DNA from 2 places in the Streptomyces sp. NPDC059861 genome. Region 1 is predicted to be linked to the other one. Evidence: riboswitches for the same ligand, from Rfam matches in the RefSeq annotation. Region 1 holds a riboswitch; the other holds the start of a gene.

Region 1 (7,377 bases):
CCTCCCGGGTTCTGGAAGACGCCGTCCTTGAAGTGGGGCGATCTGCGGATGCGCGCCATGCGCTCGCCGCTCGGCTCCACGCCGAAGGCCGCGGGCTGCAGCGCGCGGAGCCCGGAGCTCAGGGAACGGGAACCGGCCACGGTACCTCCAGGTGGAATCGGTGAGAGCTCCATTATGGTCCGCCCCACCGACACCACCCGCCGCCCGAACCCGATACTGACTCGTGATTCAGTACGCGTGTTCGCGCGCGAGCCCGGAAACAGCCGCTGCCACAAGGAGCTTCCGTGACCGTCCCCCTCCTGTCGCTCACCTGGACCGACCACGTCACCGGCCGCCGGGGCTTCCTGGTCGTCGACCGTCTGGTGCGCGGTGTCGCCAGCGGTGGGCTGCGGATGCGCCCGGGCTGCACGCTGGAGGAGGTCACCGGGCTCGCCCGCGGAATGACCGTGAAGGAGGCCCTGCACTACGACCCCGAGGCCCGTTACGTCCCCCTCGGCGGGGCCAAGGGCGGCATCGACTGCGACCCCCGGGACCCGGCGGCGTACGGGCTGCTCGTGCGCTACCTGCGGGCCGTGCGGCCGTACATAGAGGCCTTCTGGACCACCGGCGAGGACCTCGGCCTGACCCAGGACCTGGTGGACCGGGCCGCCGCCGAGGTGGGGCTGGTCTCGTCGATCCAGGCCGTGTATCCGCTGCTCGACGACGAGGCGGCGGCCCGGCGGCGGCTCGCCGACGCGTTCGCGGTGGAGGTGGACGGGATCGGGCTGGGCGAGCTGGTCGGCGGCTGCGGGGTGGCGGAGTCGGTGCTCGCCGCCCTGGACCGGGCCGGCGTGCCCTACGCGGGCACCCGGGTCGCCGTACAGGGCCTGGGCACCATGGGCGGCGCGACGGCACGCTTCCTCGCGCGCGCGGGCCTCACGGTGGTGGCCGTCGCCGACGTCCGAGGCACGATCGCCGATCCGGCGGGACTCGACGTCGACGAACTGCTCGCCGCCCGGGACGCGTACGGCACGGTGGACCGCTCGGCGCTGCGGCCCGGCCTCCTCGAACTTCCCGGCGACGCCTGGCCGGCCACCGACGCCGAGGTGCTGGTGCCCGCCGCCGTCTCGTACGCGATCGGCGCCGCGGACCAGGAGCGGATCACCGCCCGCTGGATCGTCGAGGCCGCCAACATGCCGGTCGTGCCCGAGGCGGAGGCACTGCTCACCGCGCGCGGGGTCACGGTGCTGCCCGACGTGGTGGTCAACTCGGGGACGAACGCCTGGTGGTGGTGGACGCTGTTCGGCGACATCGGCGCGGACGCGCAGGAGGCGTTCGCGTACACGCGGCGCTCGATGCGCGCCCTGACCGACCTGGTGCTGGCCCGTGCGGAGGCCGACGGGAGCACGCCGCGTGCGGCCGCGCACGCCCTCGCCGGTGACCGGCTGCCGCTGCTCACGGAGCGCTTCGGGTCGTACCGCTGACGGGGAGGTCACCGCCCGGCCGCCGTCCGGACGTGGCCCGTTAGGGTGACGGGGTGGCGAGAGTGCGGTTGAGCGTGGCGGAGCGGCGCGAGGAGTTGTTGCGTGCCGCCGTGGCACAGATCGAGGTGCGGGGCGTGGCGGCGGTGCGGATCGCCGATGTCGCGTCCGCGCTCGGCGTGAGCAACGCGCTGGTGCTGTACCACTTCTCCACGAAGGAGAAGCTGGTCGCCGCCGCGTTCGCGTACGCGGCCGAGGACGATCTCGCCCACCTTTCCAAGCTGCTCGGCCGGCGCACGACGGCCCAGCGCCGGCTGCGGTCGGCGGTGCGCTGGTACGCGCCGACGGGCCAGGCCAAGGGCTGGCGGCTGTGGATCGAGGGCTGGGCGGCGGCGCCGCGCGAGCCCGCGCTGCGGGAGGTCACGCAGGACCTCGACAAGCGCTGGAAGGCGGCCATCGCCGAGGTCATCGCCGAGGGTGTGGCGGCGGGCGAGTTCCGCTGCCCCGACCCCATGGGCGCGGCCCTGCGCCTGACGGCCCTGCTCGACGGGCTCGCCGTGCAGATCACGTCCTACGCGGGAGCCGTGTCACGCGCGCGTGCGCAGGAGTGGGTGGACGAGGCGCTGGCCCGGGAACTGGGGCTGACAGAGGTGCCGGCGACCCAACAGCAGTGACCGTCCGCCCGTTTCACCTGCTTTGCGGCATATGATCCCGTGGTCCGCGCCCGTCACGGCCCGAACCGGCCGGGAGCCGGACCGGCCCGCTTTGGGCACGGCACCACGAGGTCGCCGCGGGGCGGCCCTCAAGCCACCGACGCGATCCGCATCTTGATGTCGTCCGGCGACAGCACGCCCTTGGCGGTGACATGGTCGCCCGACGATTCGCCCCGCAGCCGACGGCCGATCCACGGCACCAGATACTCACGCGCCCAGTGGACGTCGTCCCGGCGCACGTCGAAGGCGCCGCGCGGCGGGAGCGGCGGCCAGGGCTGCTCCGGGTCGGCGGGGACGGCGAGGCGCAGGGCCTGACCGGCACGCAGCGCCACACGCGTGTGCCCCTCGGGCGACAGGTGCAGCCGGTCGTGGTCCCAGGCTCGGCGGTCCTGGACGGACTTGAGCGACCACAGGTCGAGCACCGGGCAGCCGTACCGGTCGGCGATGGCCCGCACATGCCCGTTGTAGGTGGCGATCTTGCCGCGCAGATGCCTCAGCAGGGGGACGCCCCGGGTGTCGAAGCCGGTGGTCACCAGGACGGTGCCCACGGTGGCGGTCAGCGCCGCGACCCCACGCTCGAAGCGCTCCGCCACGTCGTCCGGGTCGGTGCCCGGCCGGATGATGTCGTTGCCGCCGGCGCAGAACGAGGCCAGGTCCGGCGCCAGTTCGGCGGCCCTCGGGACCTGCTCCGCCACGATCTGGTCGAGCAGTCTGCCGCGCACGGCGAGGTTGGTGTACTGGAAGTCGCCCTCGGGTCGGCGGTCCGCGAGCAGTACGGCGAACCGGTCGGCCCAGCCGACGAACGCCCCGTCGGGGCCGGGGTCGCCGACGCCCTCGGTGAAGCTGTCCCCCACCGCCACGTACGACCCGATCACTGATCTGCTGCCACTCTTCGAATCGTCTGCCACGTCGGGACATGATTCCCCTTCGAATGTGACCTACGCGACCGTAGGAAGGGGTTGACGGACGGTGAGAAAGGCCACGGCCAAAGGATTGGTCAATTGCGGAATAAGGCCTGATGGCCGAGGACGGCACCGCCGACGCCGAAGGCCGGACCCGTGGATGGGATCCGGCCTTCGGTGGTCTGCGGGCGACGCGTGCGTCAGCCGATCGAGACGCCCTTGGAGGAGAGGTAGGCGACCGGGTCGACGTCCGAGCCGTAGTCCGGCGTGGTGCGGATCTCGAAGTGCAGGTGCGGGCCGGTGGAGTTGCCGGTCGAGCCCGACAGGCCGATCTGCTGGCCCGCGGTCACGGTCTGACCGCTGGAGACGGAGAGCGAGGACAGGTGGGCGTACTGGGCGTAGTAGCCGTCGGCGAGCTTGATGACGACCTGGTTTCCGTACGAGCCGGCCCAGCCCGCCGAGACGACCGTGCCCTCGCCGACCGCCTTGAGCGGGGTGCCGCTCGCCGCGGCGAAGTCGACGCCGGTGTGGTAGCCGCTGGACCACATGCTGCCCGCCACGCGATAGGCGGTGCCGATGCCGGCGCCGTCCACGGGGGCGGTGAAGCCGGTGGAGGCGGCGGAGTCCGCGGCCTGGGCGGCGGCCGGGGCCTCGGCCGCGGCGGACTCGGGAGCCTCCGCCGCCGGCTCGGACTCGTCCGAGGACTGCGACGTCTTCGCCGCCGACGACTCGGCCGAGGAGTCGGAGGAGGACTCGGAGGAAGAGGAAGCCGGCTTGTCGCCGCCCGCCTCGCCCTTCTCGCCTATCGCGAGCTTCAGGCCGGGGTGGATGAGCGAGGGATTCTCGCCGACCGCTTCCCGGTTGTCCTCGTAGAGCCGCTGCCAGCCACCGCTGACATTCTGCTCTTCGGCGATCTTCGAGAGGTAGTCGCCCACCCTCACGGAATACGTCCGGGCACCCGACTCCTGGGCGGCGGACTGCTTTTCGGCGGACTGCTGCTGAACGGCCGTCTTCTGGGTCGGGATCGACGAGACGGCCTTTTCCGCGGCGGACTGGGGAGTGGCGGCGTGGGCGCCGGCGGCCCCCATCAGCGGAAGGGCGAGCGCGGCGCCACCGGTTCCGGCGACGGCGATGGAGCGAGTGAAGCGCTGGGTCTTCGGACGGCGGTGCTTACCCTTGGCGGGCATGGCGAATTCCTCTCCGGTGCCTGCGAGGTGAGCTGTCGGGTGCGGACTGGAGATGTCCGGCCGCGTGTGGGACGCGGCTTTACCCCAAGCCGTTCCGGAGACCGGAACAGGCAGTTCTACCTGTGGGTCCCCCGCTCCTGCCGAACACGGGTGAGTTAGCGCGGGCACCGGGCGGCGGCAGGATTCGGCGTCCGTCCGGATCGGGTGGAACGTAAGCGACCAAGACGCAATGGGACAAGCAAGAGGTTCCACCGGAACGCCGTTTTCGTGATCCGTTCGCCCGAATTCCGGTCACACTCCGTGCATTGGGGCGCGTGTGAATTCCATAAACGCCCTTGAAGGCATGTGAATTACGTGAACATGACGAACGACGCTCGGTCACGGATATGACGCTGCTCACGTGACCCTGCTCCAGGTTTCCGCATTTCACGGCGAGTTGGAAGGAAATGGCTAATTAGGACAGAAGGGGCAGATATAGCGAGAAGCCGCCGTTCCCCTTCATTCACCCTCCTGACGTCCACTCCGCCCGGCCCGTTACCCGATCGGGGGAGCCACCTGCCTGGCCCGTGGACAACCGCTCCAACTCCCGGTGACCACCTGTGGACACCTCATTCGCGCGGGAACGCGTGTCGTATCGTCAAGGACGTGCCCGTCGACGAGCCGCGCCGGCGGGGCCGATGGGAGGGAGCCCCCGTGACGCAGCAGGTGCCGTCGACCGAGCCCGAACTGGCCGGAGTGCGCAACTTCCGTGACGTGGGCGGACTGCCGACGGTGGACGGGCGCCGGGTGCGGCACGGAGTGCTGTTCCGCAGCGGCCACCTCGCGCACGCCACCGCGGAGGACGCCACGTTCCTGGCGTCCCTGGGGCTGCACACGATCTTCGACTTCCGCAACGCCGCGGACCAGAAGCTGGAGGGCCCGGACGTGGAGCTGCCGGGCGTGCGCAACGTGAACCTGCCGCTGACGGACCCGGCGGACGGCGCAGAGTTCTGGAAGATGGTCCGGGACGGCGACGTGGAGCAGCTGCGCGAGATCCTGGCCGACGGCAAGGCGGCGGACCGGATGATCACCTCGTACCGCGTGATCGTCAAGGAGCGCACCGCCGAGCACTCCCAGGTGCTGCACGCGCTCGCCGAGGACAGCGTCCCCGCGCTGATGCACTGCGCGGCGGGCAAGGACCGCGCCGGCCTGTCGATCGCCGTCACGCTGCTCGCGGTGGGCGTGGAGCGCGAGGCGATCCTCGCCGACTACCTGGAGTCCAACGCCAAGCACCGTCGCTACAAGGTGCACCGCAACAGCAGCTCGACCTCGGCCTACTCTCCGGAGGTCATGGAGCTGCTCAGCCCGCTCTTCGACGCGCGCGCCGAGTACCTGACAGCGGCGTTCGAGACCATCGGGAAGACCTGGGGCGACGTCGACACCTACCTGACACAGGGGCTCGGCGTCACCCCCGAGACCCGGGAGCGACTGCGCGAGCGCCTGCTCGACTGACCCCGGGCCCTTGCCCGGCCCCGACGCCTACTTGGCCCCGACCTCGAACAGCAGGTAGAGGAAGGCGGCGAAGAGGTGCCCCGCCACGATGTAGATCAGCAGACGGACCCAGATGGCCCGGGGAATCTTCTGCTCGAGGTCACTCATGGCGTGTCTCCCGTGTCGGGGCCGAGGCACATCGCGGCCGTGGGGCTCTGCAGCAAGGTGTGGACGAAGAGGAGGTCGACCCCGCCCGGGTCCTGGGCGGCGATGCGGTGCGGGGTCAGTGAGTCGAAGTGGGCGCTGTCGCCCGGGCCGAGCCGGTGTGCGGCGTCCCCGAGGCGCAGCCGCAGCCGTCCGGTGAGGACGTACAGCCACTCCTCACCGGGGTGCATCCGCACGACGTCGCCCTGCGAGCCGTGCGGCACGTGCACCCGCAGTGCCTGCATGCCCCGCCCGGAAGCACCGGCCTGCCAGTACGTCCAGCCGCCCGCGCCAGTGGGTTCCATGTCGGCGGCGCGCACCACGGCGTCCCGGTCGGGGACCGTCTCGCCGAGCAGCTCCGAGACGGTCGTACTGTAGATGCGGGCGAGCGCCAGCAGCATCGGCAGCGAGGGCTGGCGCTGCCCGGTCTCCAGCCGGGACAGATGGGCGGGCGACAGTCCGGCCGCACGTGCGGCGGCCTCCAGGGTGAGGGAGGCGCGGTGGCGCAGGTCGCGGAGCTGCGGGGCGACGACCGGCAGCACACCGGCCGCTTCGGCCCCGAGCTCTGAGGAGGAGTTCATGCCTCCATTCAGCCGGATTCTTGCCCCTGGGGCAAATTCCTTGCCTCAGAGGCAAACCCCGCCATCCCACCGGCCAACCCGGCGCGTCAGCGGTTGGCCACCGCCTGCTTCACGAGCGTCTTGCCGAAGTCCCACACCAGCCCGCCCCCGCTGTGCGCGTCGTCCATCACATCCGTGAAGGCCGCCACGAACCGGTCCACCTCCCGCTCCCCGATGATCAGCGGCGGGATCAGCTTGATCACCTCCAGGTGGTCGCCGGAGACCTGGGTGAGGATCCGGTGCCGCTGGAGCAGCGGCACGACGACCATCTGCGCGAAGAGACCCTTGCGGGCTGCCTGGAGCACGGCCCAGCGGCTGCGCAGCTTCAGCGACTGCGGCCGCCCGAACTCGATGCCGATCATGAGCCCCCGGCCGCGCACGTCCGCGAGCAGCTCGTACTTGTCGACCAGCGCGGCGAGCCGGGACCTGAGCAGTTCGCCCGTGGCCCGGACGCCCGCGACGACCTGCTCGCTCTCCATGACGGAGAGCACCGCGAGCCCGGCCGCCATGGCCTGCGCGTTGGAGCCGAAGCTGGCCGAGTGGACCAGCACCCGGTCCATCGACGAGTAGACCTTCTTGAAGATCCAGTCCTTGCCGAGCGTGGCGCCCACCGGCACATAGCCGCCGGAGAGCGCCTTCGCCACGCAGACCAGATCCGGTTCGACGCCCTCCTCGTGCTGGTAGGCGTAGAAGTCGCCGGTGCGGCCGAGGCCCGTCTGCACCTCGTCGGCGATGAGGAGCGCCTTGTGCCGGTGCAGCAGGTCCTGCGCGGCCCGCAGGTAGCCGGGCGGGGCCTCGTGCACGCCCTTGCCCTGGACCGG
Region 2 (7,377 bases), on a different contig from region 1:
CCCGCACTCGGGAAGTTCTTCAGCTCCTCGATCTCGTCCCGGCGCCGGACGTAGTCCTCGTGCGCGGCGCGGTACGCGGAGGCCAGCTCCGGGTCGGTCTCCAGCCGGGCCGTCATCTCCTTCATGACGCCCTCGGCCTCCAGCGTGCCGATGGCCGACGAGGCCCGCGGGCACGTCAGGTAGTAGAGCGTCGGGAAGGGTGTGCCGTCGGGCAGCCGGGGGGCCGTCTCCACGACGTCCGGCTGCCCGCACGGGCATCGGTGCGCGATCGCGCGCAGTCCGCGCGGCGGCCGCCCGAGCTGCTGCTTGAAGGCCTCGACGTCGGCGTCGGTGGGCTCGGTGCGCGGGGTGGGCGGCGGGGGCGTTTCCATACCTGTCTCTCTGTACGTTCACCGGCCGGAGGCGTCCGGCTCAATGGTGGGCGGCGTCGGACTTGTCGACCCCGTCCCAGACGTTCGCGTACCAGGGGCGGTCGGTCGTGCCCTGGTCGGTGCGCGACTGCCGGGCCGCGTCCGGGTCGATCACGACGTAGCCGGTCTCGCCCGGCATCACGTAGTGCAGCCGCTGCCGGATCTGCTGCTCCGCGTACGCGTCGTCCTGCCAGCGTGCCTTGAGGTCGCGCAGTTCCTCGACCCGCGCCTCGGCCCGCTGCTTCTGCTCCCGCAGGTCGGCGATCTCGGCGCGCTGGGCGACGTACTGCCTTATCGGATAGGCGAGCGCGACGACCAGTGAGCAGACGACGAGGGCGAGCAGGGCCGCGCGGCCGGTCAGCCGGGAGCGGCGGGCCTGGCGGCGGGTCTGGGAGCGGTAGACACGGGCCGCGGTCTGCTCGCCCAGCAGCCTGAGCCTGGTCGCGGTGGAGAAACGGTCCCGTTCCTTCACGGCCATCTGGCTCTCGCCTCCCCATGCCTGCGTGATGCACACGCGCGTACGTCCCCGCACACGGTACGGGACCGGGTGCGGGGACGTACGTACGACGCTTCCTACGAGGGCGTCGCTCAGCCCTTGAAGCGGGGGAAGGCGCTGCGGCCGGCGTACACCGCGGCGTCGTCGAGGATCTCCTCGATGCGCAGCAGCTGGTTGTACTTGGCGACGCGCTCGGAGCGGGCCGGGGCGCCGGTCTTGATCTGGCCGCAGTTGGTGGCGACGGCGAGGTCGGCGATGGTGACGTCCTCGGTCTCGCCGGAGCGGTGGGACATCATGCACTTGAAGCCGCTGCGCTGGGCCAGCTCGACGGCGTCCAGGGTCTCGGTCAGGGAGCCGATCTGGTTGACCTTGACCAGCAGGGCGTTGGCGGCGCCTTCCTCGATGCCGCGGGCCAGGCGCTCCGGGTTGGTGACGAACAGGTCGTCGCCGACGAGCTGGACCTTGTCACCGAGCTTCTCGGTGATGGTCTTCCAGCCCTCCCAGTCGTCCTCGAACAGCGGGTCCTCGATGGAGACGAGCGGGTACGCGTCGACGAGCTCCGCGTAGTACTCGGTCATCTCGGCGGCCGTGCGGTCCTTGCCCTCGAAGGTGTAGACGCCGTCCTTGTAGAACTCGGACGCGGCCACGTCGAGGGCGAGGGCGATCTGCTCGCCGGGGGTGTAGCCGGCCTCGTTGATGGCCTCCAGGATGAGGTCGAGGGCCTCGCGGTTGGAGCCGAGGTTCGGGGCGAAGCCGCCCTCGTCGCCGAGGCCGGTGGCCAGGCCCTTGCCCTTCAGCACCTTCTTGAGGGTGTGGTAGACCTCGGTGCCCCAGCGCAGGGCCTCGGAGAAGGACTCCGCGCCGATCGGGGCGATCATGAACTCCTGGATGTCCACGTTGGAGTCGGCGTGCGAGCCGCCGTTCAGGATGTTCATCATCGGCACCGGCAGCAGGTGCGCGTTGGGGCCGCCCAGGTAGCGGAACAGCGGCAGGTCGCTGGCCTCGGAGGCGGCGTGCGCGACGGCGAGCGAGACGCCGAGGATGGCGTTGGCGCCGAGGGAGCCCTTGTTGTCGGTGGCGTCCAGGTCGAACATCGCCTGGTCGATCAGGCGCTGCTCGGTGGCGTCGTAGCCGACGAGCTCCGGGCCGATCTGCTCGATGACGGCCAGGACGGCCTTCTCGACGCCCTTGCCGAGGTAGCGGTTGGGGTCGCCGTCGCGGAGCTCGATGGCCTCGAAGGCGCCGGTGGAAGCGCCGGACGGAACGGCGGCACGACCCGTGCTGCCGTCGTCGAGGCCGACCTCGACCTCGACCGTGGGGTTGCCTCGGGAGTCCAGGATTTCCCGGGCTACGACGACGTCGATGGACGGCACGAGCATCTCCTTCGTGGATGTGACGCTATTGAGCAGGACCGCGGCGGCTCTGCGAGACGAGCCTAACCGGCTCCGTGCGATCGGCCAGCCGGTCGCCCATCTCGTGGACGGAACCGAGAGTAAATTGTTTCCGAACGAAACAAAGACGGGGGTGCACCGCGCGGGAAGCGGGACACGAAAAGCCCCGCCCCGGTGCGTACGGGGGAGGACGCACCGGGGCGGGGAGCCCGTGGGGACGGGGGTGACCCTCACGGGAGCCTCTGGGGCCTCCGGCGGGTCGGCGGCGAACCGTTCTACTTCAGGTGCAGCTGCTGACCCGGGAAGATGAGGTCGGCGTCCTCGACGATGTCCTTGTTCAGCTGGAACAGCTTCTCCCAGCCGCCCTTGACGTCGTGCTCGGCGGCGATGGTGCTGAGGGTGTCACCCTCGACGACCTTGTACTCGCCGTCGCCCTTCTTCACCTTGTCGCCGGTCGGCGTGGTGACCGTCTCCTTCGCGGCCGGACGCTCCGCGGAACGCGAAGCCGGCTGCTCCTCGGTCGCACGCGTGCCGGTGTCGGTGCTCTGCGACTCGTTCGCGGCGGAGCCGCCGCCGGCGTAGGCGGCGTTCGACAGGCCCGTGCCGCAGACCGGCCAGGCGCCCTTGCCCTGACCCGCGAGCACCTTCTCGGCGATCTGGATCTGCTGCTCCTTGGAGGCCTGGTCGGCCGTGCCGGCGAACTGCGTGCCGCCGTACGCGGCCCAGGTCGAGGCGGAGAACTGCAGACCGCCGTAGTAACCGTTGCCGGTGTTGATGGACCAGTTGCCACCGGACTCGCACTGGGCGACGGCGTCCCACTCGGAGGCCGTGGCGGCGGATGCGCTGCCGGCCGCCATCAGCGGGGCGGCGACGGCGGCGGCACCGGTGACGCCGACCGCGGCGATGGCGCGAACGGTCCTGGACGGACGACGGTGCTTGCCCTTGCTGGAAAACAGCATGGTTGATCCCCTCACCGACGCCTGCGAGGTGAGCTGTCGGGTTCGGGCCGGTTGAGTTGCCCGGCCACACCTCCCTGGGAGGCGTGGCTTCACCCCAAGCCGGTTCCGGCGCTGAGTCTCCTCAACTGCCGGGCCCGGCACTTACCTTGGGTCCCCCGCTCCTGCCTACGGCGCTTTACGCGACGACTGTTCCCGGGCGGCCGCTGGCAGGATTCGGCGTTGCGGCAACCGGGGCTCGTGTTGGCGAGCGGTGATGACCGTAGACAGGCGATCGACGGAATTTCAAAGACGATCAGGGCTTCTGAGACTCATCCCACACTTTCGCCAAATCGGACATTCGACTCGAAGTGTGACGCGAACTCCCGCTGTTCCCGGGCCGTTTCCCGCCTACCTGCCAGCCGGCTCCGCGCCTACGTCCAGCGTCTGACCGGGGAAGATGTGGTGGGGGTCGCCGCCGAGGGCTTCCTTGTTGACGACATACAGCGCGGCCCATCCGCCTTGCACGCCATGGGAGTCGGCGATGCTCCAGAGCGTGTCGCCGTCCCGGACCGTGTAGGCCTCGTCGCCGGCCGCACGGGCGGTGGCACCGTCCCGCGAGGCGTGGCGCCCGGCGGACCCGCCGGCGCGGTCGCCGCCCTCCTCGGCGCTGCTTCCCCGGTGCTTGCCGGAGCCGAGGAGGCCCACATCCGTGAGGCTCGAGGTGCTCGGCGCACTCGAAGGCACGCCGGAGGACGGGGAACTTGAGGAGGATTCGCCCGATTCGGGGGATTCGCTGGAGCCGGGCGAGGTCGAGTCACCGACACCCGGCGAGCTGGAGTCGCCGGACGGGGTGGATTCACCTGATTCCGTGGGATTCCCGGAGTTCGTGGGACTGGTGGAACCCGTGGACGCGCCGGACCCCTTGGACCCGTCGGTGCCCTTGGAGCTGCTGGACCCGTTCGCGTCGCCATCGCGGCCGGAGTCGCCGGCGTGGGCGCCGCCGGACGAGTTGGACAATCCGAGCGAGCGGGACATACTGCCCGAATCGCTGGATCTCGTATGCGACGGCGTACTGGACGCGTCACCGACCACACCCGTGTCGACCGCGGCCGACTCGGAGTCCACGTCGAGCCCCACCAGCGGGCCGCAGGTCGCCCACGCGCCGACGCCCTGGTCCGCCAGAACCTTCTCGGCGACGGCGATCTGCTGCGAACGGCTGGCCTGGTCCGCGCTCGCGGCGTAGGTGAGGCCGCCGTGCTTCTCCCAGTCCTGCTGGGAGAGTTGCAGCCCGCCGTAGTAGCCGTTGCCCGTGTCGGCGCTCCAGGAGCCGCCGGTCTCGCACTCCGCGACGCGGTCCCAGGTCGTCCCGCTTGCCGCGCTCGCACCGGAGGCGGCAAGGAGGGGGATGGCGATGGCGGAGCCGGTCACACCGGCGGCGACGACGAGTGCGGGCGCCTGGCGGGGGCGACGGTGACGACCGTTCCCGGAGAGCATACGGGGACCTTTCGCGTGACAGCGGGGACCTGCGCGGCCGGTGAAGCCGGGAGGCCGCGCTGATGGGTGAACGTATAGGCAGACGATCACTTGTCACAAGTTAATGCCGCACAGATCACGTGAAGATCACATAGTTGAAAGTGCGTCACGTTTTCCGCACGGGCGTGAACTCCACCGGCAGCGTCCGCAGTCCCCGCATGATGAGCCCGCCCCGCCACCGAAGTTCGCCCGGATCCACCGCGAGCCGCAGGTCCGGGAGCCGGGTGAGGAGCGTGGCGAGCGCGGTCCGGCCCTCCAGGCGGGCCAGGGGCGCGCCGAGGCAGTAGTGGAGGCCGTGGCCGTACCCGAGGTGCTGGTTGTCGCGGCGGGCGAGGTCGAGGGCGTCCGGGTCCGCGAACCGCTCCGGATCCCGGTCCGCGGCGGCGAGTACGACGAGGACGGGGTCGCCGGGTGCGATGTCCTGACCGCCGATGGTGAGCGGCTCGGTGGCGAAGCGCCAGGTGGCGAGCTCGACGGGACCGTCGTAGCGCAGGAGTTCCTCGACGCCGGTTTCCAGCAGGGCGCGTTCGCCGCGCGCCAAGGACCCTTGGAGAAGGGCGCGTTGGCCGGGGTGGGTGAGAAGGGCGAAGGTGCCGTTGCCGATGAGGTTCACGGTCGTCTCGAAACCGGCGAACAGGAGGATGAACGCCATCGCCGCCGCCTCGTTCTCGGTGAGGTGCTCGCCGTGGTCGGAGGCGCGGATGAGGCCGGAGATGAGGTCCTCGGCCGGGCCGGGCTCGGCGGGGAGGGACTCGCGCTTGCGGTGGATGAGGTCCGCGAGATAGCCCCGCATCTTCTTCACGGACCGCGCGACCCCGCCCCGCGGTCCTCCGCCGTGCCGGATCATCATGCCCGCCCAGTCCCGGAAGTCGTCCTGGTCCTCGCGGGGGACGCCGAGCAGGTCGCAGATGGCGTAGATGGGGAGCGGGAAGGCGAAGTCGTGGATGAGGTCGGCGGAGCCGTCGCGGGCGAACCGGGCGATGAGGTCGTCGGTGAGCTCCTGCACGCGCGGGGCGAACTCGGCGACGCGGCGCGGGGTGAACGCCTTCGAGACCAGCCGCCGCAGCCGGGTGTGGTCCGGCGGATCGATGTTGAGCAGATGCGTCATCAACTCGGCCTTGCGCTCGCCGGGAATACCGGTCTTCCCCTTGGCGTGCGCGGGCTCGTCGTGGTGTGCCGGGTTCTTGGACAGCCGCTGGTCGGCGAGGGCCTGCTTGGCGTCGGCGTAACGGGTGACCAGCCAGGCCTCCACCCCGCTGGGCAGCCTGGTCCGGTGCACGGGCGCGTGCTCACGCAGCCAGGCGTAGGCGGGGTAGGGGTCGGTCGCGAACTCCCAGGTGAAGAGTTCGGGCGCCGGGGTGGAGGCGGGCGCGTGCGGGTCGGGGTGGTGCTGGTCGGTCACTCCCTGACGTTATCCGGCGGCGTGGTCCTCGTGCCGCGCAGGCGCCGGCCGCCCGCAGCAGCGCCTCCTTGAGCAGCTCCAACTCCCCCGCCGCACCGGCCCCCACACCTCGGGCCCGCCCGTTCGGGCAACGGCCCCTAGGCTTCGGCCCCCTCGGCCGCGCGCACCGCGTCCCGGTAGGCGCGGGCCGCCGCGCGCAGGGCCGCCTCCGGGTCCGCGCCCTCCGCCTCGGCGCGTATCGCCAGCGTCAGCAGCTCGTACCCGACGCCCTCGCCCGCCGGCAGGGGCACGTCCAGGCCCGCCGTGCGTACCCGGGACGCCAGCTTCGCCGCGAGGGCCAGGCCGGGCTGATGCAGCGGGATGCCCTCGGTCACCGAGGTCCGCCGCTTCTCCTCGGCCTTGGTGCGCAGCCAGTGCTCCTTGACCTCCTCGGGGGTGGCGGCGCTCTCCTCGCCGAAGACGTGCGGGTGGCGGTGGACGAGCTTGGCGACGATGGTGCCCGCGACGTCGTCGATGGAGAACGGGGCGTCGGGGTCCTCCTCCGCGATCCGGGCGTGGAAGACCACCTGGAGCAGCACGTCGCCCAGCTCCTCCCGGAGCTCGTCGCGGTCGCCCTCCTCGATCGCCTCGACGAGTTCGTACGCCTCCTCGATGCCGTACTTCACCAGGCCCTGGTGGGTCTGCCGGGACGACCAGGGGCACTCGGCGCGGATGCGGTCCATGACCTGGACGAGGTCGAGGAGGCGGGCGCCGGGCAGGTCGTAGGAGGCGGGGAGCAGCTCCAGATCCGGCATGTGGAAGCGCCCGCTGCCGGCGAGCCGCGCCAGGCCGTCCGTGAGGGCCGGCTCGCCCTCGCCGGTGGCGACTACCACCACCGTCCGCCCGCCGGCGCACGCGTCGACCAGTTCCTCGGCGGTCGGGGCGGCCTCCTCCACCGATATGGCCGCCTCCCGCAGATAGGGCAGCTGCGGGTGCGCCCCGTCGGCGCACAGCACGCGGTCGGCGGCGTGCAGCGCCTGCCACGCGGGCCAGGAGAGAAGGCCGGGGGCCACACGGTGGCTGGTGGTGAGCAGGACGATGCGGCCGGTCTCCGGGGGCGTGGGGGCACTGCGCCCGGCGTCGGGAGCGCTGTCGAAGCTGGTTGCGTTCACGATCCGAACGTAACCCACGTCGCCGCCGAGCCCGTCAGTCCACAGGCGGCCGTCGG

Evidence for each region. A riboswitch is a leader RNA that binds a small molecule or an ion and turns the genes downstream of it on or off. The one in region 1 is predicted to bind cyclic di-AMP.
Region 2: linked by a shared signal. The riboswitch ahead of ACFV6X_RS23360 (transglycosylase family protein) and the one ahead of ACFV6X_RS25335 (peptidoglycan DD-metalloendopeptidase family protein) in region 1 are both predicted to bind cyclic di-AMP.

Annotation. Positions count from the first base shown of each region.
Region 1 is NZ_JBHWJQ010000031.1:97,495-104,871, forward strand. Features, by position in the region: gene ACFV6X_RS25315 (MBL fold metallo-hydrolase) at 1-140, opposite strand, end outside; gene ACFV6X_RS25320 (Glu/Leu/Phe/Val dehydrogenase dimerization domain-containing protein) at 285-1,463, shown strand; gene ACFV6X_RS25325 (TetR/AcrR family transcriptional regulator) at 1,517-2,134, shown strand; gene ACFV6X_RS25330 (SGNH/GDSL hydrolase family protein) at 2,263-3,048, opposite strand; gene ACFV6X_RS25335 (peptidoglycan DD-metalloendopeptidase family protein) at 3,276-4,262, opposite strand; cyclic di-AMP (ydaO/yuaA leader) riboswitch at 4,267-4,462, opposite strand; gene ACFV6X_RS25340 (tyrosine-protein phosphatase) at 4,956-5,753, shown strand; gene ACFV6X_RS25345 (DUF6126 family protein) at 5,781-5,900, opposite strand; gene ACFV6X_RS25350 (helix-turn-helix domain-containing protein) at 5,897-6,517, opposite strand; gene ACFV6X_RS25355 (aspartate aminotransferase family protein) at 6,604-7,377, opposite strand, start outside.
Region 2 is NZ_JBHWJQ010000027.1:99,192-106,568, forward strand. Features, by position in the region: gene ACFV6X_RS23345 (DUF501 domain-containing protein) at 1-371, opposite strand, end outside; gene ACFV6X_RS23350 (septum formation initiator family protein) at 412-888, opposite strand; gene eno (phosphopyruvate hydratase) at 999-2,279, opposite strand; gene ACFV6X_RS23360 (transglycosylase family protein) at 2,573-3,256, opposite strand; cyclic di-AMP (ydaO/yuaA leader) riboswitch at 3,260-3,439, opposite strand; gene ACFV6X_RS23365 (transglycosylase family protein) at 3,644-4,729, opposite strand; gene ACFV6X_RS23370 (cytochrome P450) at 4,875-6,170, opposite strand; gene ACFV6X_RS23375 (nucleoside triphosphate pyrophosphohydrolase) at 6,308-7,321, opposite strand.